DNA from 3 places in the Rossellomorea oryzaecorticis genome. Region 2 is predicted to be linked to each of the others. Evidence: riboswitches for the same ligand, from Rfam matches in the RefSeq annotation. Region 2 holds a riboswitch; each other region holds the start of a gene.
What was found. Region 2 has a riboswitch for cyclic di-GMP ahead of ACKA06_RS19790 (S-layer homology domain-containing protein). Riboswitches for the same ligand answer to the same signal wherever they lie in the genome.
Positions count from the first base shown of each region.

Region 1: linked by a shared signal. The riboswitch ahead of folE (GTP cyclohydrolase I FolE) and the one ahead of ACKA06_RS19790 (S-layer homology domain-containing protein) in region 2 are both predicted to bind cyclic di-GMP.
Region 3: linked by a shared signal. The riboswitch ahead of ACKA06_RS13280 (anti-repressor SinI family protein) and the one ahead of ACKA06_RS19790 (S-layer homology domain-containing protein) in region 2 are both predicted to bind cyclic di-GMP.

Region 1 covers NZ_JBJOSA010000003.1:286,319-296,652, forward strand. Annotated here, with positions in the region: gene ACKA06_RS05615 (PP2C family protein-serine/threonine phosphatase) at 1-642, opposite strand, end outside; gene ACKA06_RS05620 (STAS domain-containing protein) at 649-969, opposite strand; gene ACKA06_RS05625 (methyl-accepting chemotaxis protein) at 983-2,545, opposite strand; gene ACKA06_RS05630 (alpha/beta hydrolase) at 2,542-3,630, opposite strand; gene ACKA06_RS05635 (ATP-binding protein) at 3,687-4,622, opposite strand; gene ACKA06_RS05640 (SDR family oxidoreductase) at 4,634-5,335, opposite strand; gene ACKA06_RS05645 (6-carboxytetrahydropterin synthase) at 5,325-6,158, opposite strand; gene folE (GTP cyclohydrolase I FolE) at 6,173-6,742, opposite strand; cyclic di-GMP riboswitch class I at 6,855-6,940, opposite strand; gene ACKA06_RS05655 (PilZ domain-containing protein) at 6,951-7,307, opposite strand; gene ACKA06_RS05660 (sensor domain-containing protein) at 7,304-9,031, opposite strand; gene ACKA06_RS05665 (EAL domain-containing protein) at 9,099-10,334, opposite strand, start outside.
Region 2 covers NZ_JBJOSA010000028.1:4,449-14,782, forward strand. Annotated here, with positions in the region: gene tapA (amyloid fiber anchoring/assembly protein TapA) at 1-340, opposite strand, end outside; gene ACKA06_RS19775 (CalY family protein) at 346-942, opposite strand; gene ACKA06_RS19780 (DUF4282 domain-containing protein) at 1,353-1,628, shown strand; gene ACKA06_RS19785 (Ig-like domain-containing protein) at 1,718-2,248, opposite strand; gene ACKA06_RS19790 (S-layer homology domain-containing protein) at 2,245-3,828, opposite strand; cyclic di-GMP riboswitch class I at 4,255-4,340, opposite strand; gene ACKA06_RS19795 (S-layer homology domain-containing protein) at 4,651-5,973, opposite strand; gene ACKA06_RS19800 (sigma-70 family RNA polymerase sigma factor) at 6,211-6,690, shown strand; gene ACKA06_RS19805 (pullulanase) at 7,303-10,334, opposite strand, start outside.
Region 3 covers NZ_JBJOSA010000010.1:117,011-127,344, reverse strand. Annotated here, with positions in the region: gene ACKA06_RS13320 (efflux RND transporter periplasmic adaptor subunit) at 1-100, shown strand, start outside; gene ACKA06_RS13315 (alkaline phosphatase) at 211-1,821, shown strand; gene ACKA06_RS13310 (SWIM zinc finger family protein) at 2,231-3,883, shown strand; gene ACKA06_RS13305 (DEAD/DEAH box helicase) at 3,876-6,707, shown strand; gene ACKA06_RS13300 (hypothetical protein) at 7,185-7,358, opposite strand; gene ACKA06_RS13295 (single-stranded DNA-binding protein) at 7,377-7,766, opposite strand; gene ACKA06_RS13290 (YwpF-like family protein) at 8,029-8,469, shown strand; gene ACKA06_RS13285 (helix-turn-helix domain-containing protein) at 8,564-8,884, shown strand; gene ACKA06_RS13280 (anti-repressor SinI family protein) at 8,916-9,047, opposite strand; cyclic di-GMP riboswitch class I at 9,081-9,195, opposite strand; gene ACKA06_RS13275 (LPXTG cell wall anchor domain-containing protein) at 9,591-10,334, opposite strand.

The sequences.
Region 1 (10,334 bases), on a different contig from region 2:
CCGATACTGCTCGCTGCTTTCATTCTGAGCTTCCACGATACCGTCTGTGTAAAAGAAGATGGTGTCATTTTCGCCGAGTTTGATCGATTCTTCTTGATACACCTGGTTCGGAAGACCGCCTACCATGATCCCCTTCGCTTTAGGGAGTTCTGAGACTTCCTTCGTTTTATCGCTTACCCATAACGGAATATTATGACCGGCATTCGCGTAGGTGAGCGTCCCGGTGTTCGGATCCCAATCTGCGCAAAATAAGGTGACAAATGACTTCAATGCGCGCAGATCCTTGTAGATTGCCTGGTTCATAGCCGTGAGATTATCGCCCGGTCCCTTCGTGCTTTCGGCTGCACTCCTGAAAGCGCCGCGGGTGAGGATCATCAGCATCGCTGCAGGGATTCCCTTCCCCATGACATCCCCGATGACGATGCGGATTTTCCCGTTCAAAAGGGGATAAAAATCATAATAATCCCCGCCGATCAGCCTGGCAGGGAGCGTTGAGCCGACCACTTCCCCTCCTTCAAAAGAAGGAATATCCCCATTCAGGAGCGTGGATTGGATGTTCCGGGCCAAGTTGATTTCCCGCTGAAACGTGCGGTCCACGGCATCATGCGCGTTATTTTCATGAGAGATTGATAGTTTATCCATATACAACTAAATGACCTCCCCTTGAAGGGCATCGAGAATCCGATACAGGCCGACCATTTCGAACACCTGATGCGTGAGGTCATTCACGCCTTGAAGCCGCAGAGTGAACTCTTTTTCCTGTGACAGGTAAATCGCATTCATGATAGAGCCTATCCCCGTGGAGTCGATGAAATCCAATCCGCTGAAATCGATGACCAGGAGATCGACCGTTTCCAATTCTTCGAGGTATGGATCGATCGAGCCTGTCGTCGAAATATCCAGTATGCCGCGCAAGTTCAAAGTGGTTGTCGATTCGTTCACTTCTTTTGTGATGTGTAATCCGTTCACAAGCATCTCCTCCTTACAATTTGAATTTACCGATATAGGCAAGCAGCGTCCTGGATATGTCAGACAATTCCCTCGCCTGTTCGTGGAGGGACTGAACAAGATCGGAAAGCGTAATGGTCGTATCCGTCGTGGCAGCCGTCCTGTCTTTTGCAATTTGCTTGAGCGTATTTACTTTGGCAAGTACGTCATCGGTTTCTTGATGCGAGTTCATTTTCATCACATCTGAAATTTCATCGAGAAAGCTCGTTATTTCATTGAGCTGCTCTCTCGACTTGATCGTCGCTTCCGTCGAGAGGGTATACATCTTTTCAACGGAATCGGATGCTTCCGACTCAAGGATGACAGACAGGCGCTGAGCCTTGATTGCCTGTTCCTGGGTGTCGGTAATCAATGTATTTAATTGATCCATCATCCGGTTTGTGCTTTGCGAAAGGACCTCGAGTTCACTGCCGTCCCTGATCTCACTCTTCACGGTCAAATCACCTTCTTCAAGGGAAGTGATTTGTAATTTAATTTTTTGAAGGTTTTCATAGATACGGTTGAAGAACCTGGCAGTCAGTAGGAATAGCACGACCAGCGACGCAAGACCTGAAATAATGAGAATGATAGAATGGCGGTAAAGCGGTCCGCTCATTTTGTCGTAGTCGAGGGCGATATAGATGGCTTTGCTTTCATCTATCGGGAAGAACATTTTGTATACCTTTTTCCCCTTTACCTTCTCCACGTAAGTCGATTTTTCAACCTTTTCTCCCGTTAGTAGTTTTTTATCTTTTTCAGAAATATAGTTGAACTTTCCTGCTTCGATTTTCTTCAAGGGAGGATAAAGCTTCTCTGCTAATGAAGGATTTTTATAAACCTCGGGATTTAAAATAGCTATTTCGTCTAAAATATCATTCTCTTTCACTAACTTAGCTAGAGTGGCGGCAGTCCCGGCTGTTTCTGTGTATTCATAAACTTCGTTAGCTTCTATATAAGGATTAATCATATAATCTGTACCTGCAGCCACGTAATAGGCATATTTATAGAATGTAGGTTTTTCCGAATTTGAAGCAGATTGTGATATCGGCAAAATTATTGTCTGAGCATCTGAATAAGTCGTGATCGGTAATTTAGGCTCTTTTCCGGATAATAAAGTTTTGGCCACTTCGTAATAACCGAATTCTTTGAAACTAAAGCCAATTTCATTTTTGTCCGTTCCGACAACGCCGGTAACATCATTATTCTTCTCTTTAAAAATGGTAATTCCTGATAAGTTTAATTTGTCCCTAATTTCGGTAAGTTCTTTCTGAGTAATATCTTCTGCTTTTTTCCTGTCCAATAGATCTGCAATATGCTTAGCATGTGATACTAGTTTTAGATCAATCTGATGCTCTATATTCTCTGTTGCAAGGTCTGTTTGATTAATTCCCCTGAGCACATTTTCTGCCAGGGTTTCTGCCTGGTGATTCGTCTGGGTTTCAATCTGATCGTTCATAAAATAAAGCTGAACGGCCCCTGAAATAATAGCAGTGATAAATAGGACGGACAGCACCCCTATGATAAACTGCTTCCGTAATGTTCGATAATTCCCTTTCACTGTCTGTACTCTCCTTCAAGTTGCTGTTGTCCGGTAAACCACTCAATTGTGAGTTCCCTTATTTCCTTTAGTTTGAAATTGCAGACATGCCCTTCCTCTTCATATTCCTTCATTTGCTTTTCCGATGTAATCGTTTCATAAAGACGGTACATTTCTTCATTAACAATCATCCCATCTTTTCTACCATAAAAAATGAAGACCGGTGCCGCATATTCAATTTCTTTGAATTCAGGAATTGGAACTTCATCAGACTTCAATGAGCAGGAGCAATCAATTCTGCTTAAGAAATACCCCGGCATATTCATTCGCTCCAACTCCACCGCCGGACTGATCGCAACTGACTTATCCACGTTCTTATTCGAGCTTCCGTAAAGCACCCATGAAGCTGCAAGGCTTGTCCCGAATAAATGAACCGGAAGATCAGGATAGGTTCCTTTTGCAAAGTCGATCACGTGATGGATAAAACTTTCCCATCTTACCCTTGTCCCAATCACGTCATTCAACAGAAATGTCTCTCCCTGTCCGGGACCGTCGAAGCTCATGGTGATGAATCCTTTTTGCACAAAATCCATTTCGTACGTATAGAGTTCTTCCTTGGATGAGTCGATCGGATTGACGATGATGATGACGCCTGCAGGATTCTCAGGGATCCTGATCCGTCCTGAGCAAAAACTCTGATCCTGAAGGACCAGTGTCTTATAAGTTGTCGGGATGTCCGACAGGGAATCTGCTTTATTCATGAACTGGAGGCATTTTTTATACCAGCTGATTTTCTTCTTTGAGTACATAGGATCAATCCAGTAATTGAGATTGTAATAGAGGGCTGTTTGGCGGTATGCTTCTTCTGCTTCACCGTAACGATGCTCCCTTTCCAATTCTCTGGCCATATACTCTTTTTCTTTCGCAAACTTCGCCCATGTCATTTGCCACTCTTCAAGGGAATGAAGGTGAGGGCGTGCCTTTTCCAAGTCGACTCTATCCAAACCGTGGACAATCCACCTTTCCCAGAAGACATCAAATAACCTTGCTGTTTTTATGGTTCGGTTTATGTTTTTTGAGATGACAGCCGGGTCCATTTTTTTCAAGTGTGTCCACTCCTTTTACTAAAAAGATTTATAGGAAGATGGATAGGCATAGGTGCTTATCCCGTCTTGTTCAGTTTGCCTGAAGGTTCCTCCCTGTTAAAAGACAGAATGATCGTCGAGCCTTCTGATGTCGTATATAAAGAAACCTGCTTTGACATTTTCATCATCAAAGTAAACCCCTGACCCATTGATTTCTTTGTTGAATAACCGGCGAGCAGTGTCGTTTTCGGCAGTTCCTTTAGTGAGAAACCGGGTCCGCGGTCCTCGATGATGAATCGGATTTCGTTTTGATCCTTGTCCTCGATCAGTGTCATCCTGCCTTCTTCCCCATGTTTGATCGTGTTCGTAATTGCTTCGGAGAGCACGAGGAGCCATCCCATGGTGGTTGAATCGTCGTAGCCCATGGCTTCGAGGCTGTCCTTTGCCTTGTGGCGGCAGTCCGGGATGTCGGAAAGCTGTTTGATCTCTCCTTCGCAGAATACCCTGCCTTGTTTGAATCCGATCAGTTCCTGTTCTGAAATAAGAAGGAATTTTCCTTGAGTAGAGGCCATGATGACATCCCTGTACACTTTCCATTTTTCCCATTCCGGAGATTTCGTTGCCGGGGCGTTCTTTTCTGAAGCAAACAGTTCTTCTTTGAATATCTCATATGCTTTTAACATGGCGTTTTGGATCTCAGTTTTAATGTTCATCTTCAGTGTGCGCTCCCGGATATCAAGCCCTTCTTTTGCCCACGTCAGCATCCGTTCGCTCAGGAAAAGGTAAAATTCGTGATCTTCGCTGTTCTCCTCACATACCGAACAGGCAAGGGAAGAGTAAAACACTTCATCGCCTTCCGCCGCCTCGAGTCCTGTGTAATGACAAAGTTTCTTGGCAAGAAATCCCCTCTTCGTCCGGTAGTTAACCTCTTTATACGTCAGATCCAAGGGAAGAGACGGGGCCTTTTTTTCTTGTAATGGGTCTTTGAAAACTTTTTCTAACAGCCGTCTCATGATCGCTCCCCCTAAAGAATGCCGAGCGGCGGCATGATCGTGATTTCATCCACATAGGCGCCCACGGGCTGGGTGATTAAAGCGAGCAAATGGTTCGCCACCGTTTTAGTCGGGATCATGGCTTCAAGATCAGGTTTCAGCTCGATTTTTTCCCAAAAGCTGCTACTGACGGCTCCCGGGATTACAGCCGTTACCTGTACACCATGCTGTCTCCATTCTGCCTGCATGACTTTGGTTAAACCGAGGAGACCGAATTTAGATGCAGAATATCCGCCGCAGCCTGGAAGCGCCGTTGTTCCGGCTACGGATACCAGGTTGAGGATGTGGCCCCTTTTCTTCTCCAACATGTGTTTTCCAATATATTTAGAAGTAAGATATGCACCGCGCAGATTGGTCGATATCATTTGATCAAACGCTTCAACTGAGGAATCAAGGATACTTTCAAATACGCCAACTCCGGCACTGTTGATCAAGACGTCAATGCTGCCAAACTGCCCGATTGCCTTCCTGACAAAATCACGGACGGATTGTTCATCCGATACGTCAAGAGGAAGTTCGAGTACATTTCCTCTTCTTTCTTCTTGATAGCTACGGCTCCCGAGTACAAGATTCGCCCCCTCTTTTTCAAGAAGCAGAGCCGTTTCATGGCCAATCCCCTTGCTGGCCCCTGTGATGACAATCGTTTTTCCACTTAACCGACTATTATGCTCCATACTGAATATCCTCTTGTGGTCCGTAATACTCGAAGTAGTTCTTTTCCGTTTCATAAAGACCGATTTTAAACAGATTTGATAGGTTGGGAGAGAGCAGGTCCCAGATAACGACGGCTACATTCTCAGAGGTCGGATTGAGATGCTTAAACTCTTCTGTGTCTAAATTCAGGTGCTTGTGATCGAATTTCTTCATGATTTCTTTCTCTACCACTGCATCGATATCTGCCAGATTCGCAATCATCCCTGTAACGGGATCAGGCTTCCCACTTACAGTGACTTCAAGATAATAATTATGGCCGTGGCCGTATGGATTGTTGCACTTCCCGAAGATTTCCTGGTTTTCTTCGCTGCTCAGTTGCTCGCTGTGCAGGCGGTGTGCCGTACAGAAATGATATTTGCGTGTTAACCGGACCATTTGTCCATCCTCCTTCTCGGAATATAAAAAGTTATTTTCATGGAGACGAATTTTGTGAAGCTGGCAGTGATCGATTTTCCCATCCAACCCCTTCCACAAATAGTCTGCGATATTCTCAGTAGTCGGGATGTTGTCTTTAAAGTAATCGTTCTCTTTATTCAAAAACTTGCCGTCGAGGTTTTCCGCCACAAAGGATTTGACCACTTTGTCAATATCCGTAATGTTTACGACGATACCGGAGTCACGGTTGAGCTTCCCTTTCACCATCACTTCAAGTGTATATTCATGTCCGTGGCCGTTCGGGTTGCTGCACGGACCGAATACCTGCTGATTCCATTCATCGCTCCACTCTTCCACTCTGTAGGAATGGAGTGCTGAAAAGTACATTTTTCTGGATAGATAAAGCATTTAACACCCTCCTTTTAATCCCTTGCCAAAGCCCGTTCAAACTCATCCACCAAAGCCGTGTTCTCCTTGAACGAGCCTTTCTTGATCGTCGTGACCGTCGAACTTCCCGGTTTCTTCACTCCCCTTGCACACATGCATAGATGCTGCCCTTCCACACTGACGATGACGCCTTCCGGCTGAAGGACGTTCATGATGGCGTCGGCCATTTGCTGCGTCATCCGCTCCTGTACCTGCGGACGTTTGGAGATCAGTTCTACCAGTCTTGCAAACTTGCTTAAGCCGACGACTCTTCCATTCGGGATGTAGCCGATGTGCGCCTTTCCGAAAAATGGGATGAGGTGATGTTCGCAGAATGTGTAGTAATTGATGTCTTTTACCACGACCATTCCCTCGTATTCTTCTTCGAACGTAGTCGTCAAGGCGATTTCGGGATCGACACCGACTCCTTCGAACACTTCCCTGTACATTTTCGCTACACGTTTCGGCGTATCAAGAAGTCCTTCACGCGTTGTATCTTCCCCGAGCAATTCCAGAATCGCCCGTACGTGATCCTCTAATAATCCTGTTTGCATTTCGATTGTCATGGTTCATTCCTCCTAGTTTCTGAATACAAAAAGACCCGCCAAAAAGGTTGGCGGGTCTGCTTGAATAAGAGTAGCATTTTTCACTACTCTTCCCATCGCTTCTCCAATCCTTTTCGGTAACCCGGCGATCGTAGCTGGTACAGCCTTAGACCCGTAGCTTTGCGTCCTTACTTTTCAGTAAGTTTGCCATTATCGAAGGTATTCTTTTTTATTGTTGTTTGACTAACTGTTTAAGGTCTTCCGTGATCGATGTACTAAGATTCTCATCACCGGTAAATTCGACCCCGTAATGGAAGCCTTGTCCGTGAATCCTCTGCCATACCAGGATGCCCGGAACGATCAAGCGTTCAGTGTAAAGGATGAATTCCATCTGGACACTGACTTCCTGATGGACGGGGATATCAAACAGGGTACTCAGCTTACACCCTTTGGGACTGATGTCAATCAGTTCTCCTTCCCCTTTGCCTGTGTTGATGCGAATATGCTCGACCCCGACAATGGAGAACGAACACGGAACCGGCTGTGGAAACGTATAGCGGTATGCTTCCTCCCTTTTATACATCATAGGCATATACTCCTAGTATCGGCTATTCCTTCAAAATTGTAAATATGAAAATGATTTCTTCCGTTTTCTTTTGCTTTATACAGGGCTTCATCGGCGTATTTAATGATATCTTTATAACTTTGCTTATACGGCGGATAAAAATTGATGCCGATTGAAGAAGTGGTGGTGAACACACGCTTCTCGATTTCCCATTCCTCCTGTAGGGATTCGATGATCCGCTGTGCAATTGACACTACCTCCTCTTCCTCCTTCAACCCGGGAATCAACAAAACGAATTCATCGCCTGCAAACCTGGCCAGCACATCATCTTCCCTCAAGCACGATGTTACCTTAGCTGCAAACCGAATGAGTAATTGATCCCCGACATCGTGCCCCATTGTGTCATTTACCTTCTTGAATTTATCCAGATCCATGAAAAGGACGGCAAGTTTCGTTTGCGTCCTGATCGCTTCGTCCATGGCTTTTTTCAATTCGGTTATGAACAACGTACGGTTTGGGAGTCCGGTCAGGTGATCGTAAAGAGCAAGCTTCCTCAGCTTTTCTTCATACAATTTACGCTCGGAAATATCTCGCCCTTCTGTGATGATACTGACAATTTTCCCCTCTTCATCAAATATCGGTGTCCCGACGGAATCAATCCAGACCCATTCCCCGCTTTTTTTGGCGGCCCTGATCTCGATGGAGGCGGACTCTTCTGACTGGATGATTTTATTGATCAACCAATCTATTTTATACATATCTTCCTGATGAAGAAAACATTTGAATGACTTGTTCAGATAATGATCTGGGTCGATATCCAGGATGTGCTGGTGGGAAGGTGATGCATAAAGGACGTTGCCCTCAAGGTCCAGGACTTTAATCAGATCGGAAGAATGTTCGGCGATCAGCCGGTATTTCTCTTCACTTTCCTTCAGCTGGTCCTGTATTTTCTTCTGCAAGGTCACATCTTTATAGATGATGACCGCTCCGCCCCAATTGCCCGATTCATCATAAAGAGGGGAATAGGAGGCAAGTACATCGACTTTGTCCCCGCCTTTAGCAACCCGCTTTGTGAAATAAGCGGGGATGCTGTCGCCGTTTCTTAATTTGCGGAGTATTTCTCTGATATCTTCCCAATAACCATTGGGGATAATGGAAACACTCCGGTCACTTTTCAGTTCTTCTTCCGTCCAGCCGAAGACTTCTGTAAATGCTTGATTTACGTGAATGAAGTTGGCATTCTCATCAATCATATAAATGACATCTGTTGTACTGTTCCAGACAAGTTCAAGTTGATTTTTCACAAACTCGATTTCTTTATCTTTCGTTCTCCGTTCCGTGATATCCCTCGCGATTGCCAGGATGTGTGTACACTCTCCGGATTCTTTGAAAATAGGGGTGACGGTAGTTTCAAAATATGTGACCCCTTTTCCGGCACTGCCCCACTTTCCTGAAGAGGGACCGGCCATTTCTTCTTCATACGTCAGCGAGCTCCCCAACCGGACCGCTTCATCATATTTTGTAATGACCAGCTGTGCCGTATGTTCATCGAGCACCTCCGTCATGCCCCTGCCGAAATCTTCATTGGTCAAGCCGGTGAAATTTTTCGCGGGATCGTTCGCGAACATATACTCATACGATCCGTCCACTTTCACCTTTGAAAGGTACACCAGGTCAGAAATATTATTGAAAAATTTTAGAAAGAGATCAATATTCGTGATCACTTCCAATAATGGTGTATTCATCTTTTTATTTCCCCTTATATGATAATTTGCAGATCATATTATGAACGTTCTGAATGCAAAGGGAACATTATAATGCAGGTAACACAATTTCTACTGAGGTGCCGATGTGCTCTTCACTTTCGATTGTAATCGTGCCTTTATGCTGTTTGATGATGCGGAAACACAGCATCAGTCCCAATCCTGTTCCTTTTTCCTTATTGCTGTAAAAAGGTTCACCAAGCTTCTCGATCCGATCCTTGCAAATCCCTATTCCATTATCAGTGACCTTGAACACTATGCTGCCTCCTGATTTACGGGCCTTCACTTTGATGATACCGCCATCAGGCATTGCCTCGATGCTGTTCTTCATCAGGTTGATCAACACTTGTTTGATCTGGTTCAAATCACAACTCAACGGGCCTACTTCCTCTTCCACCTCCACTTCGATTTGCACATTCATAAGATTGGCTTCCGAGGAAAATAACGTAATGACATCTTTTATCAGTGTTCGAGGATCTGCCACCTGCAAGTTGATAGGCTGTGGCTTTGCAAGACTCAGGAATTCTGCCACGATCTCTTCGATCCGCTTGAATTCATCGTAAATGACGTGATAATAATGATCTTGGATCATCCCTTTTTGAAAAAGCTGGATGAATCCTTTAATGGATGTGATGGGGTTCCTGATTTCATGGGCCACCCCGGCTGCCAGTTCCCCGACCACAGAAAGCTTTTCAGAGTCCCAAAGAAGCTTTTCTGCCCGTTTCTTTTCGGTGATGTCCCTGCCTACAGCCACGATCTGTTCCACCTCTCCATCTTGGCCCAATATCGGGGTGACGGAGGTTTCCAGGAGCATCCACTCTCCTTTCGCATGACCATAGCGGAATTCGATCTGTATCGGCTTTTTATGTTCCAGAATGTACTTGAGGTTTTCGACTACAAACGGCTGGTCTTCGGGATGGAAATAGTCGAATACATTCAGTCCACCCGGCATCTTGTGTCCGCGGTAACCGAGTACCGTCTCATGCGAAGGGGAGGCATAAAGGAGATTGCCTTTCACATCGATGATGCTGATCAAATCGGACATATTCTCGGCAATGAGCCTGTACTTCTGTTCACTCTCCCTGAGTGCTTCCTCCACTTTTTTCTGTTCGGTCATATCAATACAGGAACAAATGACCTCTTCGACGACCCCGCCTCTTTTCACTGCCCGGAGTTTTGCCACGTAGTGGACATGATTAATGATGCCTTCATAGGAGACGTTTTCCTCACCCTTCCATGCTCTTTCATAATGAACGTTCTTTCTGGATGCCTCTTTTTCATCAAG
Region 2 (10,334 bases):
AGCTTAAAGAGCTTTTATCCCAACTGCTCCATGTGCCGGTAGTAATAACACCGGATACTTGATCCTGATCGTTAAAATATGCACCCGTACTTCCATCTAAGAAAGAGCTAGTTATGGTAGTTGCATACCAGATGGCCATTAATTGACAGAGCAACTTCCACTTTTTGAATGGGGTTTTATGTTTTCTAGTTCTTGGGAATCTTATGGGGATCACATCCTTTGGATACGTAAAAAAATTTAATCTTTTGAAGAAGATAAATTGTTTTATCTTCTTCAGAAAACTAATTTTTATTGTACTAATTATGATAAGAAAGGTGGGAGAATCCCCACCTTTCTCCAATTTTTTTATCGCGCTACGCCTTCACCCTGTTTACCTTCAAATGTCCATTTAAGTTGTAAAGAATCACCTTGGAATTGATTTTGTTCTGTACCACTGTCAACAAATTCATATTGAACATAAAGTGTATCCGATGTACCAGAAGCAAGGTTCCCTCCAATTCTTTCGAACCAAGGTGAGAAGATATGACCTTCAATAACATCAGGTGACATGGATTGTAAGTCTGATAGTGTTGTACTAAAGATAGGTGCATCTAATTTATCTGCATTAATTAAGAAGTTCACTCTTATATGATCCCCTAGGTCATCGTTACCATTATTACCATTTGCATCGCTAACTGTATAGGAAGTAGCCAATTTAATAGAGTCAATACCTAAGCTTCCATCATTTTTTAATTGAAATGAACGCAACATTGTATCCCCTGGTTTTATATTTGAAACATTTATAATTTCAGTAGGTGCTGCATTCAAATCCAAAGTACCTGCTGCGAAGGTAGCGTTAGTATCTACACTATCACTAAAGTAAGCATATGTACCTCCCCCAACCAAAGCTAACCCTAGTGCTGCTGATGCTACGCCTAAACCTAATTTTTGCTTAATACCCATTTCCGAATTCCTCCTTGTTTTCACCCTTAGTTTTTTTGGTTCGATCTAGAGTTTGTTTTGTTCTCTTTAGCGAACCTTACACTTGAAGTATAAGACAAATGTCACAACTTGAAAAACCTTAAATACAGCCGTTTATTCGTTAAAAAGAACATTTATCGTTCGTTTTCTCAATTTATCTCTATTATTCTTATTATTTTGTAAATTATTAAGAACATTTTGTTCATTATAAAATACAAATCAGCACAATTATACGGTTAACTTATATGCATTAACTCCCCCTCCATCTATACACCTTCAAATTCCAATATTATATGCATTTAACTTAATAACCCTTAAAAGTTAAAATAGTCTTGTTCCTAACCTACTTATATAGTTATATATCCCTATGCCTATAAAAGGAGGTGACAAACATGGATCAATTTCTAAACTTCAATAAGATGATCACGCCCACGATCATTAAGGCGATCTTTTGGGTAGGCGTGGTTATTTCAGTTATTTCCGGTCTTATTATGATTATTTCAGGAGCAGCAAGCGGTGGAATCCAGATCTTCGGGGGATTACTTACCATTGTGATCGATCCGCTTCTCACACGTATTTATTGTGAACTTCTTATCGTATTATTTAAGATGCATGAGGCTCTTCAAACCATCAAGGAAAACAGCACGAAAGAACGGATGGGAGCTTAATCCAACATTACCGCTATTATTCTTTATTTTATACATATGATAGCCAAAAACCCCTTCTCGAAAAAAGAAGGGGTTTTTCTATTATTCTTCTATTTTATAACGGACTTAAATTCATACGTACCCTGGCCGGATTGAACAGTGTATTTAACGTAAACTCCATTCGAAGCCAACAAGCCGCCATAATTATAGGTGATACTTATTCCAAACTTCTCGTATTGAGAAATTTCTGTATCGATTCCGGCATTGTTGAGATCTGCCTGACTATACTCTGATTTTTTCGTCGTTCCTTCAAAAATCTCAACTTTCTTTACAATCACAGTGTTCTCGCTCATATTATTAAAGGAAGTGCTCAAGCTTTTAATAACGTTGTTGATTTGGCTGGTGCCGTGACCAAATGTAAGCATCGGTCTGTCAGAGACCTCAATTACGGTTTCTGCAGTATTTCCATTTGAAAGCGTTGCTGTGATGACTGCGGATCCTTCTTCATGGGAAGTAACCAGACCGGTTTCATCCACAGTTGCTACAGCAGGGTTATCTGAAGTCCAAGTCACATTAAGTCCTCCGGCAGCTTCCTCCGGTGTGATCACTGCTGATAGTTGGTAGGTTTTATTTGTATTCATTTTTGCATGACTTGTGCAGATTCGATAAGCAATTCTTGGATGCGTCCCTCTGCTGCTTCAAGTTTACCAAGCCCATTAATTGCAAGGTTTTCATCAAGTGCTAATGCAGCTTCTACCTTTTCACGTGCTGCATCCACAGCAGAGCGATGATCTAAAGTAATGGTATCAGGGAGAGCAGCAATCGCTTCTTCCGCTTGATACACAGCTTTCAGAATCACGATTTCGGATTCAGCTTCATCCAGATGTTCAATTCCTTTAATAGTTGCTTCTGGATCCACTTTCAGGACCTCATCTACTTTAGCCCTTGCCGTTTCGATCGCTTCTGCATCATCAAGAGTGACCGGATTTGAGATCACTTCAATTGCTTTTTCTGCTTCGTTAATAAGACCCGTCAGAAGAAGCGTACGTTCTGCTTTTTCCAGTTTTTTGATATTGGAGATTGCGGCTTCAGCATCCATGCTGAGAACGGAATCGACCTTTTCACGGGCAGCTTCCACACTTTCTTTATCTTTCATAGTGATGGTATCCGGCAATGCCGCAATCACTTCTTCAGCATCCTCAATTGCATAGAGAAGTTTAATGGAATGTTCTGCTTTTTCGAGGACCGAAAGATTTTTAATCATATCTTTACTTCCTCTTTGCAGCACTTCATCCACGAGGTATCTTGCTTCTTTTATTTTTTCTTCATCTTCCAACGTAATTGTTTCAGGTAAAGATGCTATTATATCGTCCGCTTTTTGGGCGTTGATTGCCTCAGGAGTCGTTTCAATGGTTAATTTTAAAGATGTTTTCAGGTCTGTTCCATTGATATCCCCATGAAGAATATATTCTCCAGGTTCGCTGTAATCAATCATTTCCCAGCCGACCGATCTTTCTTCAAGATTATTTCCCCGCATAAGGAGGGTGACGTTTGGAAGGGACACGTCCATATAGGTACGGGCTGTAATATCTTCCGGTTCAATCACTTTAATGAATACAGGATTATATGGGGACTCTGAACGAAAAATGAAAAGCGCAAACTCACCACGTGTGATCTCCTGGTCAGTTCCGAATAATGTCGCAGTCTTTCCCTGTGTAATATCATTGGCGATGAGCGCCTTTACAAATGGCATATACCGGTTGTTCACATCAACGAACGGGACACCCGCTTCTCCTTTTAGTTGATAGGCTCTGGCAATGATAATAGCCATTTCCCCACGGGTTAAGGTATCATCTGCACCGAAACGAGTTGATGTTTTCCCATTGATGATCCCTTGCTGCTTTAAAATATTAACTGCGTCTTTGGCACGTTCAGGGACATCATTGAACCCTGCATCAGGTGCCTGTTCCCCTAATAAATTTAAAGCTCTGGCAATCATGACAGCTGCATCAGCACGCTTGATCTGTTCAGTTATGCCGAACTTCGATTCAGAAAGACCGTTTGTAATGTCTTCCCTCACAAGATAATCAACAGCAAGTTCATATCTTACAGATACATCTTTAAATGTAAATGCCGAAGCTGTCGGAACGGCTGCCGTTATAGTCGCTGCTATTGCTGCCGCAGACAAGAACTTACGTAATCGTTTAGAATATTGACCCATTTTTTCTCTCTCCTTTATGTAGTATTCTAGATGTAAGATTAGTTGTTTTTTTAGGCTCTTTTCGCATAATTTGTTGCTATACAGACAAGAAAATACCGAAACTTGGGTATTTTTGGGTTGACCGTCCGTATCTAGTTTAAACTTGAGTTCGAAAAGAGCACGTCCTCAATCTGCATTCAGGTTGCAAGCCTATTTACGGAAAGCAACAATCTTTTAGAAAACAGCCTTTTTTATGTATTTTACTAATCTGGAATGTTACACCATTGGTAATTTTATCATAAAAATAAGCTAAAATTACCGTGGTGTTTTTGGTAATTTCAGCCTATAAAGTATAGAAATAGTGTACGTCAATTATAAAAAAGACAAAATAAAAAACCTTCATAACTCAAGGTTTATCGTCTTCCCGATATGTAAAAATAGGACGTATTCGGCAACTGGCAAGCATCGTCTTATGGACGGAAGCCCCTATAGTTTTGCGCCACCACTTTTCAATGGTTTTGCCTTTCTCGCACGCTCCATCAACTTGTCATTTGCTTCTAGCCGAATATCCGCTTTCTCGGCTGCTGTAACACTTTTATATATAGGCTGCCGCTTTCACTTTTGTAAAACTTGATTCCTATTAACTTTAATGGAGTCCATATTTCCTTCATATAGTACATCGGCATCGGTTAACTACCTCCACTCCTTACTATTTACCTATATTTTACACATATATTTCAGAAAATTCTATAATTTACGACAATCATTTATCGACAACATTTTTTGACAAAATATTAATTCATAAAAAGAGCAAGAAACGACTATTCGTTCCTTGCTCTCCACTTAATCCAGTGATTTATCCTTATAAAGTACATTCATCAGTTTAGAAGACGGATCTTTAAAACTGAAAAATAACTCATATCCATTCTTTAAGCGGTAGTACATAGTCCACAATCCATCCATTTCACTGTATCCCTCGTAATCAGGCTTCCCTATTACTTGTTTGATTTGTCCGGGGATCTTATTTATTTTACTGCCTTCCATCACGATGGCACCAATAGGGGATTCCGGACTGCTGTCGGAACCGAAATAAATGCATCCGTTATACGACCTTCCATAACCACCCTCGTAATACCCGCTCCATTTCGGCGTTGTTGAAAAATATTGTGTTACATTCTCTGTTCGCACCTGATCTACAGAGAACTCACATCCATTCAGGTAGCCATCATTGGCTAATTCGATAAAATGCGAATTGATCACCGACTTTGTTACATCCTCTCTCTCCCCGACGAGTACTTCATACGTATAGGCTTTTTCCCAGCTGTATCCACGGGGAATAATCGTTATATAGCCCACTCCCGGTTTGACTGCAGAAATTGTATTTTGATCTTCAAATTTTAATACACTGCTATCGATCAATACCCGGTCGGTCTCATTATTTAATTTGTTTAAATGAATTTGCTGGGAGGGTTTTAGGACGAAGAGCTTCCCATTATGATGATTCGCTTCGATTTCCCCGCCAGAAATTTTATAGTCTACGTTGATTGGTTCAATCACAGGCAGCGTTACCTTAAATTCTTCATTTAGTCCCCTCGCCAGGAAGGCTGAAAACTCTGCCCGCGTCAGCTCTTTATTTGGACGGAAGGTCCAGTCGCTGTATCCATTCGTGATTCCTGCCGAAAGAATCTTTCCAATTGAAGGATAGGCCGCCATGCTCTTTGAAACATCAAAAAACTGGATGTCTTTTGTCTCTTTAAGCTGGAAGGCCCTGCTGATAAAAATAGCCATTTGCCCCCGGGTGACAATATCATTCGGGCGAAAAGTCCCATCCGTGTACCCTTTGATGATATTCTTCTCCACCGCTTCTTCAATATAACCCGATGCAAAGCTTTCTTTTGCCACATCGTTAAATGAGCTCTCCCTCTGAACCCCTTCAAAACCAAGAGAGCGGCCAATCATGGCTGCAGCGGCTGCCCTTGTCACTTTCTCACCCGGTTTAAACGTTCCATCTATGTAGCCCGATATGATGCCCTCGTTCAGCAGATAAGAGATTTCCTTGTAAAAACTCTGCCCTTCCTGAATATCTTTCAAAGCTGCGGCCTGGGCGAATGGTGTAAGGAATAAGAGTAAAGCCGCTGTGATCACTATCGTTTTTATAAACTTCATATGTACACCTCCAAGTTATACATATACACAATTGAAAGCAGTTATGCTTCTATTGTTATTTCATTTCTAGGTAAATACCTTTTTTTCTTCTTTTATATAGGGATTTGCCTTTCTGAAAACACATAGTTTCTCCTGTTAAAACATCCTTTTTCCCTTTTTGCCGACGTTCTGCATTCCTAATAAGGTTAAGCTACCGGTAATTCATAGAAAGGCGCGCTGATCAGAAGGAAGGCACGTTTGGATTCATTTGATACGGTCCAAAAACAATACGAAAATATGATTCATAAAATCATCTACTCTCTCAACATTTACAGGAACAAAGAAGAATTTTATCAGACGGGGTTGATTGCCCTTTGGGAAGCCTATGAGAAATTCGATACTGAAAAAGGGGCTTTCCCTGCATTTGCTTTTTCTTATATTAAGGGCAGGATCATGACTGAAATGACAACTTACCACCGCCATGCGGATCGGAATGTATATCAAAAGGAGGAGTTTTGGGAACAGATTCAAGATGATTGCAAAGAAGATTATTTTCCTAAAGAACAGATACTCTCCTACTGTACTAATCTTACTGAAAATCAGAAAAAGTGGGTTATCTATACTTTTCTGCATATGCTTACAATTCAGGAAATCGCCACTCTGGAAAACGTATCTACCTCTGCGGTTAAGAAATGGAGATATGGGGCGAAAGCGAAAATACTAGATAATTCATTATGAATTTGACCATTACAAAAGCTCCTGCACAGTCTATTACGCAGGAGTCTCTTTGACGTTCTTTAATATTCATAGATAGCAAGAACTAAATTGAAGCTCTCTTATTCATAAGGTCTAAAATTTTCAATTCATGATAAGAAATTTTTTGCTTTAATTGCTTTTGCAGCTGATTATCCAGACAACTTTCTAAGAGTGCTTGATTGTAGAGGATCCTCAGGGAATGCCATTTAAGTCTGAGTTTAGGTAGAATCTTTTTCATTATTTCCTAACCCCCTTTTATAATTCTTTACTGTATCTAGCAAAAAATCTGAAGGTAATTACTACTTACTAAACATTAAACCTTTAAAAAATAGATAGAAAGAACCACACCAAATAGCCTGTTTTTGTATAGTATCATAATTAATAATGAAAAATATGATTTATTCTTAAAAGAATAAGCCTTACCATTACTATATATTCTTGCAATGATAGAATTTGTATAAAATTGGACCTGATAACACTTTTTTTGGCGACAAAAACTTACATAAAAAAATCCCTCCTTAATATCAATTAAGGAGGGGCATGTATTAATTCAGCATATCAGACAAGATGACTGCTTGCGTTCGGGTCAATTTTTCACCCGGTGCAAATGTTCCGTAATTTTTGCGTTAAGGATTCCGTATTCCTCTGCAGCCATGAGTTCACTTTTTTTGAATACTTCAGTTCTTGAGGCGGAAGTTGAATGTCATTCTGCTTATCCGGTTTATCTTTTGACTTACCTTTTGCCTTTCCTTTTTGTTCCACTTTGATGATTACAGTAGTCAACGGATCAATCGTCAAGGTGTCTTTCTTCAATTTAAATCCAGATCTGTGTTTAACCTGTTTGACTCCCGCTTCGTCGTCATCGACTAACACTTTCGCACCCCTGAGGTCGTAGCCCCCGATGGACAGTGTGCGTTTCTTGTCGTCGGCGTTGACGAACACATAGTACGTGCCGGTGTCATCGGTTGAGACGTTTTTATATGCCAGCATCAAATCCTCATCCTTGATTTCCGGGATGTCCATCAGTGTTACGTTCTGATCAACGAGTTCTTTTTCACCAAGTCGGAAGGCATTTGTCGATCTTCTAAGTTTGATCAAGCCTTCAGTATACTTCCTCGTCGTTGAGTTCACGGCGAATTCCTTCTTGTTCGTCGCCTTCTCCCAATCAAACTTATTGATCGCATCCGAAGAATCATAGGAATCATGGATAAAGTATCCGAACGGATTGCCGTCCTCATCCTTTAGCTCATGATATTTCTGTTCAGGCACCCCTTCACCGAACCACTGCTTCGTTCGGCCGTATTCCTGACCGGCATGAAGGAAAGCCGTTCCCTGTGACGTCAGGATCATGGAGTTCCCGAGACGGACACGTTTGTGAATTTCCAGGTTGTTCTCCTGGATGGCCGGATCTTTCTTGATCGACTGCGCGATGACATCATACAGCGGCAGGTTGTCATGTGCTGCGATGTATTGGACCATATCGCCCGGATCATCATCGGCCGTGTTGCCCGGCTGGCCTTTGATGTTGTTGAAAATCGTGTTGATATCGCGTGCGCCGCCTGTGATGAAGCGCGGTTCTCCTTCCGATCCAAAACCGGATTTCAATTCGTTCCGGATTTCATCGGAGAAGACACCGACATCATCGGTTTTGTCCATCCAGTCCTGATCGGCACCCATTCCTATGAGGTCAGGGTCAGAAAGATGGCCGGCAAACGTTCTCCAGCCTTCCCCGATGAATAATGCGTCAGGGTTGACGGAAGCGGCTGCGTCATAAGCATTCTGCACCGCAGGGTACGTCGCGTCCCCCATCATGTCAAAACGCATGCCGTCAATTTTATATTCTTCGAACCAGTATTTCACTGAATCCACCATCAGCTTTTCAGCCATCTTGTGGTTTGTAGCCAGGTTGTTACCGAATCCTCCGAGGAAGTTTCCTTTTTCGTCCTGGAAAGCATAGTAATTCGGAACGATGTCATTCAGTGTGCTTGTCTGTGCCATATGTGTGTACACGACATCCAGCACGACACCCATTCCGGCGTCATGGATTGCATCGATTAGCTGTTTGAGCTCTTTCACCCTCAGTTCAGGGTCTTTCGGGTTTTCCGAGTAAGCCCCGTCCGGTGAAAAATAACTGTGCGGATCGTAGCCCCAGTTGTATTCGTTGCCGCCGGCTGAATACTCGAGCTCCCTTTCACCCATCTTCGTTTCGTCACCGTAGTACCAGGCCATGACTGGCAGCAGCTGGACGTGGGTGACACCGAGGGATTTGATGTAATCGAGCTTGTCGATGAATGCTTTATAGGAGCCCCATCTTGCATCCAGGTCTCCTTCAATCGATGGATCGGATGTGAAGTCGCGGACGTGGACTTCATAAATCACGGCGTCCTCGCGTTTTTCATAGCCATCAATATCGGCTTGAGAGAAGCCTTTCGGATTTGTCCCCTTTAAATCAACGATTGCCGCTTTTCCGACCGTATCGCCGTCCGGACCTGCCTCACCATTTGTGTTCACCGTGAAAGCGGCCATTGACTTCGCGTATGGGTCCAGCACTTTTTTCGTTACACCGTCATTTGTGACTTCATATTGATAGTAATACCCTTTGAGGTCTTTCACTTTCAGATCTTTGGCTTTGACGTCGGCTGACCAGACGCCTTTTTCGCCTTTCGTCAGGTCGACACTGGCAATCTTGGATGAGGCATCTTTTTTATCATAAAAATCGGCCGTTACCTTGCTTGCTTTAGGAGCCCATAACTTTAATGTGGCATTCCCTTTTTTATAAGTTGCGCCAAGGTCATCCCCGTCGTATCCGTACATTTCATCAAGCAATCTCCAGCCGGTTGAAGCTGAGACGGTTCTGCCTGAGTAGGTAATGGATAGTGGGAGTTTATCGAGACTGAATGAAGCTTTCACTTCGACTGTTTTATCGCCGGTTATTTTAGCGCTTTCCACGGCCACCTCAGCACCATCACTGTCTTCGATGGAGAGATTTTTTATCAAATCGTCCTCGGTCAATCCCTCTGTCATCGTAAAGCCCAGACGGATCGTGTCTACTGAAACGACTTCAGCAGAGGTGATTCCCGATGCAACTTCCCAATGAGGGGAAACGTATACCGTGTCATCGCCTTGCTTGACCCAGAGGCGGTTGTATTTATCCAGAAGGTTGAACGATTTATCCCCTCCATCCTTGCCGGCATCGCCTTTCGATTCATCCATGACGATGAAACCGATCTGTTTCGCATTTTCGTTTAATGGGATATCCACATAAGCTCCATACTGATCTCTTCCGGTTAAATCAGCTGCACCCGAAGGCCAGCCATCTGAAGGAGCCGTTACATCTCCCCAGTTCCACACCCCAAAATTTTCGTAATTTGCGTCGTCACGCACATAGTGAATGCGGACCGTGTTTTCAGGTAAATCAACAGGCTCATAGGTTGAAACTTTATCTGAACCCTGTTCGATCCAGATCTCATTCATGTCTTCCGAAGTAATGGTAAATCCTTTATCGCCGCCGTCTTTACCACTGTCCCCCTTGGTCACGTCCATGACCAGGAAGCCGATGTTCTTCGCTCCTTCAGCAAGCGGTACATCGATATAGGCACCGTAGCTGTCTGTCTTTTCGAACATGG
Region 3 (10,334 bases), on a different contig from region 2:
TGCCCTTGATTGGGACAAGATCAAGCTGAGGGACTTGAAGAAGATGAAACGTCCGACAGTAATCGAAAACCTTCTTCTTGGGATATTGGAGAGAAAATAGTGTTTTGTGAGGACCCGCTCTAAAATTGAGCGGGTCTTTTTTATACATAGTCTCTTTGGGAGTGATGATACTAAGAGTATCCGAAACTTTCCAAAGGAGACGATTTTCTTATGAAACGAATCAAACCTGTACTCATCATCCTTATCCTTCTTTCCCTACTTGCATTCTCTTTCCCTTCTCGTTGCAGTTTTGCGGTGAATTCCACGAAGAAAAATGTCATCTTTATGATTATGGACGGTACGAATTCTGATATAGTCACGCTTTCACGATGGTATAAGGGTGCTGGACTTAACCTCGATAAAATACTGGTAGGCGGCGTGCGCACGTATTCAGGGGAGTCTGCGATCACGGACTCTGCAGCTGCAGGAACGGCGATGGCGACCGGGGTGAAAACGAAGGCAGATCATATCGGGATGAGCCAAGCCGGCGAGCCGGAGTTGACCGTTTTGGAGGCCGCCAAGCAGTCCGGTTATTCAACAGGGATTGTATCCACTTCCCCTATCCAGCACGCCACCCCCGCCGCCTTCACTTCCCACGTGGTTGATCGGAATGAATTCGGTGATATCGGAGAGCAGCAGGTGTACCAGAACCTCGACGTCATCCTCGGGGGCGGGGCTGCCTGGCTGAAGCCCAAGTCTAAAAACAAGGTTAAAAATGATGACGGAATGCTAAAGACGAAGCAAATATCCCGTGAAGATGGTGAAAATCTTCTTTCTATAATTAAGTCATCAGAATCGCTTTACTCCTTTACCGCATCGAGGGACGGGCTTTCAAAAAGCCGCGCTGATGGGAAGCTTTGGGGAGCGTTCGCTGAAGAGGATCTGGCGTATGATTTTGACCGTAAAGCATTGAAGCCGGATGAACCGACGCTTGCCGAAATGACGGAGGCTGCGATTGAACGATTATCCTCCAGCACGAAAGGATTTTTTTTGATGGTGGAAGGCAGCAAGGTGGATTGGGCCGCACACAAGAATGATCCGGTCGGGATGATCAGCGAGGTGCTGAGCTTTGACAAGGCGGTCGGTGAAGCATTGGAATTTGCCGAACGTGACGGAAACACGTTGGTGGTGGCTGTCACCGATCATGGGAATAGCGGGTTGACGCTTGGAAATGTGGATACAGATAAAAACTATAAGAGTCAGCCCCAGGACCACTTTGTCGGACCGTTGAAGAAAGCTGAATATACCGTTAAGGGTGCCACTTCTTTGCTGAAGGATGACCGTTCGAATTTGAAGGAAGTGTTGGGAAAGTACGGGCTGGACGGTTTGAACAAGAAAGAATATTGTGTGATGAAAGAAGCCAAGGATGTTAGTGACCTTGAGGACGAAATGGTCAAGCTGATGGCAAAGCGCGCGAATCTGGGGTTCTCTACCCACGGGCATACTGGTGAGGATGTTTTTTTATATGGGTTCGGTCCGGGAAAGCCTTCCGGTCTGGTTGAGAATGTAGAACTGCCAAGGATCTTTGCCCGCTATCTTGGGTTTTCTTTGGAGAGTTTTTCTGATTGGTATATGGATGGGGAGAAGTTTTTTGAGGAGAAGGGTTACAAGGTGCTGATTGATAAGCGGGATCGTGATAATCCGGAAATGGTTGTTTCGGGTGGCGAAGATGAGCTCCGGTTTCCTGAGAATAAGGATTATTATTTGAGGAATGGGGAGCGTGTGGAGCTGCGGAGTGTGAATGTTTATAGCGGGGGGAGGTTTTTTGTTCATTGGGAGTGATTGAGTTTAAATTGGTGTGGCGGTGCCTGGCACAATTAAGGGGGGTTGTGCCTGAAACAATATAGGCAGTCTGTGCCTGGCACGATGTGGGGATATTGTTCCAGGCACAAATCGGGCTGAGTGTGCCTGGAACAAATTAAAAATGTGAGTCAGGCTCAGATGGGCTTTTTTGAGCAGGCTCGTAATTAGTTGCCTGATTGAGCTGGTTCAAACTTAGGTGTGGCTGTACCGGGTACACCTTATTCAACCCATCATATTTAATACATCCCCTTCCACCCTTCGACATTTCCCGAGAAATATCTCCCCCATCCTTCTCTAATCCCCGCAGTTTTCCCTCTTTTATTCCATTCCCACCCCCAGATGCGTTATAATAAAAGAATGCGATTTTATAGATGGGAGAGATTGTTCGATGGCGATTCGGATCGAAGAGTTGAAGGATAAATTAATTCCGATGAGTCGGGCGATACAGGGTGAGTTGAACCCGGGTACCGACGAAGGAAGAAATATTGTCTCAAAAGGGCTTCTTTTGTTTCGCCAGAACCTGGTGTCGAATGTGAAGGTCCGGGATGAAGAGGCGATTGCCGATGTTCAGGATGTGACGCCTGTTTCGGTGCGGCTTGATTTGCAGTTCCCGCTTCTAAGCAAATGTTCCTGCCCGTATTCCGGATGGTGCCGCCACCAGATGGCCACGTTTTTTATGATTTACAACAAGGTGGCCCGCGTCAGCGAATGGATCCAGGATTGGCGCAGCCAGGAAAGCTCTCCCGATACGGATGAAAATAAACCCTCATCACTTGATGAATTATTGAAGAAACACACGGATTCCGGTGCCCTTCGAAAGGCCAGTGAGCTGTTGGAGGAGCGTAAAACCCGGGGAAACACGCCCGATGAGTGGTGGCAGTTTTTTGAGTCGCTTCTGAAAAAGGAAGATTTACAGCTTCTTGAGAGACAGCCTTATTTGATGGACGTAATCATACAGAATATCTATAAGCGATTTAATAAAGAAGCACCGTTTGAGCGTGAGTGGAAGCCTCTCTATCAGCTTTTCGCTACTTTCTTCCTGACGCTCGAGGTAGATGTTTTTTTACAGGAAAGAGAAATCGAATTGAGTCGCGAGCAGTATGCACTGTTCGATTTCCTGCTGGATGAGATGGAGGATGCAGTCGAGAAGCTTTCGGTGCATGCGATGCCGTTCAGCTTCGATCCATTCATTGCCTACTTGAAAGAAAAATCCGCTGAGATGAGTGAGGATCCGAAGCATAGCACGGAAATCAAAGCTGAGGTGTACCGGTTCATCTGGTATTATTTGTTCAAGCAAAAGGCTTGGCGACGACAAGAGGTAGGGCGTTTGGAAAGCTCTCCTTCCCAGGACGATCCTTTCATAAAGATCGCCCTGCTTCATCAATATCTGCTGCTTGAAGATTTGGATAAAGCTGAGGAAACCGTGGAAAGGATCGGGACGGAGCTTGTCTCTTATTCCGAGTTCTGGCTGGTGAAATTTGTTCTTTCCAAGCGATATGAAGGTCTGCTGCTCCTTTTAAAGGCAATCTTGGTAAGACTCCCTTCCTATATCGAAGAAAAAAGTCATTATGAGGCATCAAGCTTTGTGCGCTGGTTTGTGCGCAAGCTGCCGACGGAGTGGCTGATGGAGCGAGACCCTGTATTCTTGCGGGAACTTCTCCTGGCGATGCTGCCGTTCAGCTATTACAGCTACTCGGAGTTCCTGCTGAGTTCAAAATCCCATCGCGAATGGGTGGAGCTGCAGAAGTATATGGGCTACTCCGTAGGCGAGATGGAAAATATGGGCCTCAGCCAGGTGTATAAGGAGTCCCCTGAGCTTGCACTGCCGGTCTACTATAACGGTGTCATCGATATGATCGAGCAGAAGAACCGCGACAGTTACAAGTATGCGGTCCGCTATATGAAGAAAATCCGGACGATCTATAAGAAGCTGAAGCAAACGGATAAGTGGGATGACTACCTCCCTTACATCCTTGAAAAATATAAGAGATTACGTGCGTTCCAAGAAGAGTGCAGAAAGGGTAAGTTGATCGATGCTTAAATTGTCTTCCGTGAAGATCAATGTAGACGCAACTAAATATGGCGACCGATTCTTCCTGACTGCCGAAAACGGCGAGGGTGAAGAGCTTCATCCTTCCCAGTGGAAAAGTCAGCTGTTCCTTTGGCATGAGGATACCCATTACGGGACGCTGCTTCAAGACCGGATGGCAGATGGCGGGGTTGTCGTGTCTCAGTGGGAACTCCTCACCTTACTCGCGCTGGAGCATTTCAGCGGGATGGTCGAGTGGGACTGGGATGAAACCGGCCAGGCCTGCAATGCGATTGCCCCGGTTCTCTATGAAGCAATCGAAGCCGGACGCTGGCTCCCCCGCTTTGATGAATGGCAGGAAACGGGGATGCAGTTCCATATCCCGGATGAAGTCTGGGAAAATTTCAACGAAGACTTCTGGCAGCAGGACCTCCCTGAAGGCCCGTCCCTCGCCGCTTTAACGCAGCAATGGTTTGAAGGGTCGCTGAATGAAGCGATGGCTGCGGGCGGTTCGGAAGCGATGAAGAGGATTCAGAAGCTGAAGGAGAGTACGCTCACCTCCGAGGAACTGCATGCTTATTTTGACGAAAAGCGCTGGAGCGAGTGGATCCGCGGTGAAGAAGATGAAGAACTGCCGTTTTCAATCGGACTGCGGATTTCGGAACCGCTTGATGAAGATGAAACATGGCAGCTTGAAACGATTCTTCGCGACCGTAAGAGGGAAAAACGCGTGATTTCGCTGACGGAAGATACGGTTCCGGCAGGTTGGAAACCCTATCTCCCTCAGGTAAAAGAAGAACAGGAACGCTGGCTGAAGATGATTCCGATGCTCCGTGAGAGTGATGGTACGCTGACCGATTCACTCAGCGAACACGATGCGTGGGATTTCCTGTCTGTTTTGAGTGAAAAGTTGATTGACCTTGATATCGAGATCCTCCTGCCGTCCTGGTGGGAAGCGATGAAGGATGCGCAGGTGCTTGTGAAGGCAAAGCTCAAGAACACCGATACGAGCTACCGCCCTTCTTTTGTTGGCTTGAACGCGATGCTCGATTTCGACTGGCGTCTGTCGATGAACGGGGTCAATTTATCGGAGGATGATTTTAATAAGCTCGTAGATGACCAGAGAAGACTCGTGAAGGTCCGCGGTCAGTGGATGAAGCTTGATCCTGCGATGATCCGCCGAATCCAGCAGATGATGACAAAGGCAAAACAGGAAGGTATCTCGATCCAGGATATGCTTGAGCAGGAGCTTGTTCCGCGGGATGAAGAAGACGGAGCTTTGGATGCGGAAGACGACGAGTATGATCAGTATAAATACGCGCGCATCCAGCTCGAACTGAACCGTTCATTAAAAAAACTGGTGAGTCAGCTGACGAATGTATCGTCAATCCCACTGGTGGAAACGCCTGATTTATTTCATGGTGAGCTCCGGCCGTATCAGCAGCTCGGCATGAGCTGGATGCTGTTCCTGCGGAAGTTCAGCTTTGGGGCGTGCCTTGCCGATGATATGGGGCTCGGGAAAACAGTCCAGCTCATCACTTACCTTCTTCATGTGAAGAGTGAAGAAAAGCCGGAGACCCCTGCGTTGATCATCGCGCCGACGTCAGTGCTTGGGAACTGGCAGCGTGAGATCGAGAAGTTCGCACCCGATTTGAAAGTCCACCTCCATTACGGTTCTTCCCGTGCGAAAGAAGAGAAGTTTACCGAGCGGATTTCCGGCATGGATATCGTGCTGACCTCCTACGGGCTGTCGCATATTGATTTTGACGAGTTGTCAGGTGTTGAGTGGAGCTCTATTTCCCTGGATGAAGCACAGAATATCAAGAATGCGAACACGAAGCAGTCCCGAGCAATTCGAAAGCTTAACGGAAAACATCATATCGCTTTGACAGGAACTCCTATGGAAAACCGTTTGTCCGAACTGTGGTCGATCTTTGATTTCCTGAACCACGGCTATCTCGGCGGCTTTACACAGTATCAGAAAAACTATATCGCGCCGATTGAGAAAGACGAATCCCAAGAGAAAGTCCGCGAGCTTCAGGCAAAAATCAAGCCGTTCCTGCTGCGCAGGACGAAGAAGGATCCCGAAGTTGAGCTTAATCTTCCCGAGAAGATCGAACAGAAGGAATATTGCAGCCTGACCGCTGAACAGGCCGCGCTTTACGAACAGCTTGTTCAGGAAACATTAATGAAAGTCGAAACGCTGAGCGGTTTCGAGCGCAAGGGATTGATTTTGCAGATGCTGAACCAATTGAAGCAGCTATGCAATCATCCTGCTTTATATCTGAAGGAACCGGATCCCCGTTCGATCCTGACCCGTTCCGAAAAGATGCAGAAGCTGAAGGATATTGTGGAAGCGGCCCTTGAATCAGGTGAGGGCACGTTGATTTTCACTCAGTATATCTCCATGGGCGAAATGATCCAGGAAGTCATGAAAAAGGAATTCGGCGTTGACGTCCCATTCTTGAACGGAAGCATGGCCAAAGCCAAGCGCGACGAACTCGTCGACCGCTTCCAAAACGGCGATTTCCCGGTCTTCCTTCTATCATTGAAGGCTGGCGGAACCGGCTTGAACCTGACCGCCGCCAACCACGTCGTCCACTACGACCGCTGGTGGAACCCTGCCGTCGAAAACCAAGCCACCGACCGTGCCTACCGGATCGGACAAAAACGCTTCGTCCATGTTCATAAGCTGGTGTCATCTGGGACACTTGAAGAAAAAATCGATGCCATGCTCGAAAAGAAACAGGCCCTGAACGACGAAATCATCAGAAGCGACCAATGGGTCACAGAATTGTACGATCAGGATTTGGAATCGTTATTGGTGTTGGAATAGATTATGTATGCCCCCCTTTCATTGCAGGAAGGGGTTTTTTTGTTGTTGTTTTGTTGTTATGGATGCTGGTGTCCAAGTAACTACTACTTAGTTGATTGGAGCTCCAGGCACTCGACTCCTGCGGGAAAAGCGAGTCAAGGGAGACCCCACAGGCGTGAAACGCCGAGGAGGCTCCCGACCGCCCGCGGAAAGCGAGTGCCTGGAGCGGAAATCAACGAGCAACGTTCAGTTCTTAAAACGACAAAAAAACAGCCGGCTCCAACGGAAACCGACCCTACATGAAGACATATTGGGGAACGTACAAAACTACTTCACTGCTACTTACAATCTTCTATTTCTAACGAGGTATGTTAGAGGGATGCCGCGGAGACATGATGAAAATTGGACATTGAGACAAGACTTACAGGTTGGATAAAACGTTTAAATAGTGTTTTTTCGTATGAAGGTTTCTAAGATGAGGAATGCATTCGGGGTTCCTTAAGATGTGGTCTTGAGGGCAGGATTCGGGTATTCAAACCCTTGTTCCAGTGCAGTTACCCGTTGTGAAAGATAGAAGTTTTCGACATTAGTGCGGGCCACTTTCTTGATCAGTTCTTCGTTCAATTTTTCAAGTCGATCGATTCGCTGTTCCAGCGTTTGCAGGGTTGCCAATGGGTCCCCTCCCTTCTTTTAAAATGGCAGTTCGACAGGTTCTTTCTCCGGCGGTTTCTCAGAATACTGCTGTTCCCGGTCAGCCGCAGGCCTAGGATCCATGAACCGGATGGAATCAGCTACTACCTCAGTAACATAAACCCGTTTACCTTGATCATTCTCATAATTACGCGTCTGGATTCGGCCGGTGATGCCGACGACGGATCCTTTCCGGCAGTATTTCTCCGTGTTATCTGCCGCCTTGTTCCATATCTTGCACATGACGAAATCCGTTTCCACCTGCCCCTGCTGGTTTTTAAACTGGCGGTTGACGGCGACTGTTACACTCAGGACCGACCGGCCTTCCATCGTTTTCCTTGCTTCGGGATCCTTGGTCAGCCTGCCCACCAGGGTGACTTGATTGATCACTTTTGTTCTACCCCCTCTCTTCTGGAATGATCTCATCTTACACTCACCAATCCACGGGTGTAAAATCGGGAATTTCATAAATTCATAGCCGAATCAGAGCTGAATTCACTAAATTCACCTAGGGAGATTTGCCATTTCTGAAGCAAAATAACACCAAAAATCGTAAATCCACTTTTTTTAGCACAATTTACTTATTAGGGATTCTTTTACCGCTGTGATATAATTTTTATAATTAAACCCTAATCATAGGAGATGTTCGTTCATGAAAACCTTTAAAGTGATTTCACTGCAGGTAGTGGATAATGATGAACTCCAGGATTTTGATATTGAGGACGGTCTTATCATCAATAAAGAGGATGGGAAGAGTACGTGGCTAGTGGAAACATATATGTCTCAAAAATATCTTGAGTTTTTCCAGAAGGCTCAGCAGCAAAAGGGTGATCTGGAAATCCAGGTTGTCATTTCAAACAAGGCGAACGATCCCGCTGCTTTCATGACATCCATTCGCGGTATTAAAAAAATGAACGGCCGGATGAGTGTTTTATTTGAGGGTAAATTGAAGAAACAGCGCAATGAATATGCGGAATTATTATTGGATGACTTATTGCAAAAAGGATATACCGGGGATGAACTGGTGAAGGAATTCCGAGAAAAAATGGTATCGAAACCGCGTCTGCCTGTTACTTCAAAACCAAGCGTCTAATTTTTCACAACAATATGTAAACTTCTTATAGAGTAGCCGTTGACTGTTTGATATAATATAAGTATCGAAACGATTTTATAGGCAGGTGTCCACCATGATCGGGGAAAGAGTCAAGAAATATAGACAGGAAAAACGAATGTCTATGACGGAACTGGCTGAAAAAGCTGGGGTTGCCAAGTCATATCTGAGCTCGATTGAGCGAAACATTCAACAGAACCCATCCATTCAGTTCTTGGAAAAAGTCTCTGCCGCATTGGGGATTTCAATGGACGCGTTGTTGCATGATGAATCAGAAAATAATTCTGTTGACCGCGAATGGATCAAAATCGCAGAGGAAGCAATGGATTCCGGTATTACAAAAGAACAATTCCGGGAGTTTATTGAATTTAATAAATGGAAATTGGGCAACAAATAAAGTCTTGCAGCGAGCTGCAAGACTTTTCTTATCATACTGCTTCGTATTCCGTTTTTCTCTTTGTTTTGTTTTGTAAATAGTCCCGAATCTCTTCCTTGGATATCCCTGCAGACAATGCTTCTTTGATTAGTTCCACCCATTCTAAATCAAGTTCTTTGTTCACCTTACATACCCTCCTAAAATACAAAACAGTATTTCAGGCAGCCCAGCCATCATTGTATTCCCGCATCACTTTCCACTATGTACATGCAGCATACGGTAGATCTGTGACTTTGCGTCCCTATCTTTCAATAGGTTTGCCCTTGTCTGATGTATCCTTTGTCCTGAGTCTATTATACCTAGAACAAATAAAATGTTTTGTTGTTTTTTGTCTTTTCTGATAATTTAATTAACTCTTTTTTCTTCCACTTATAACCAGTTTATGACAAATTAAACAGTAAAATTTCTCTTTTACCGGATTTTATAAAGGTATTTGTCGAATTCCTTGCAGATTTTCACTTGATTGTTTATACCTCCCGATTATTTTTTCTCTCTGACGTTTTCCATCAGACAAGGACTTTTGAAATGTCACCCCATAGAGAGGTAACTGGGTAAGGTCGTTTCCGCATGAAGGACAAATCCACTCACCTGATTCAGAACTGCTAAAAGAATTACGGGTGCAACGATTGCATATCTTTTTATACATTCCTCTTCATCTTCCTTCCCATCATTCTTTTTTACCCTGGAGGTTCCTTTTTATTAATAAAATCATTATTCCTGTTATCAAACAGCCAATACCTAGAAATAAAATATTAAACAGATTCGTAGCAGTATTCGGAAGTTTAGGTCCCTGTGATGATACGGGCGAGGCTGATCTATTAACATCAGGATTCACTTGAGTACGATCAGGAGTTATTTTACCAGGCTGGTCGTTATCGTCTGTATTTGGATCATCAGAATCTGGATGTTCTGGAGTACCATCATCGTCTTTGGAGTCGTCATCCGGTGTGGCGGGGTCATCTAATTCGGCTATTATGATAATTTCAAAATGAGCTGATGTTCCCTGATACTCGTTTCCTAATTCATATGGCATTTTTACCATAAAGTTCAATGTGTCGGAATCGGATTTCAATAAATGCTTAGGCAGGAAACCTTTAAAGTTACGTAGTTTATCATTAAATAGTGATTCTGAGTTTTCTGAAAGTACTTCAAGTTCCAGCTCGTTAAAAAGCTTGTTATGACTTGATTTATTGACGACCCGCAAAGAATAATCTATAGATTCATTTCCCGCGTTTTCTATTGACAAGGTTCGTTCAGCCCAATCTCCGGGTTTCATGTTATTAATCTTAAATAAGAATTTATCAGATGGATGAAGAATAATATTCCCAACTTTAGATGCACTGACTGGTTGACTGCTTGTTACAATCATTAAAAGAATTATGAGAGCACTAATATAAACTTTATTCCTCAT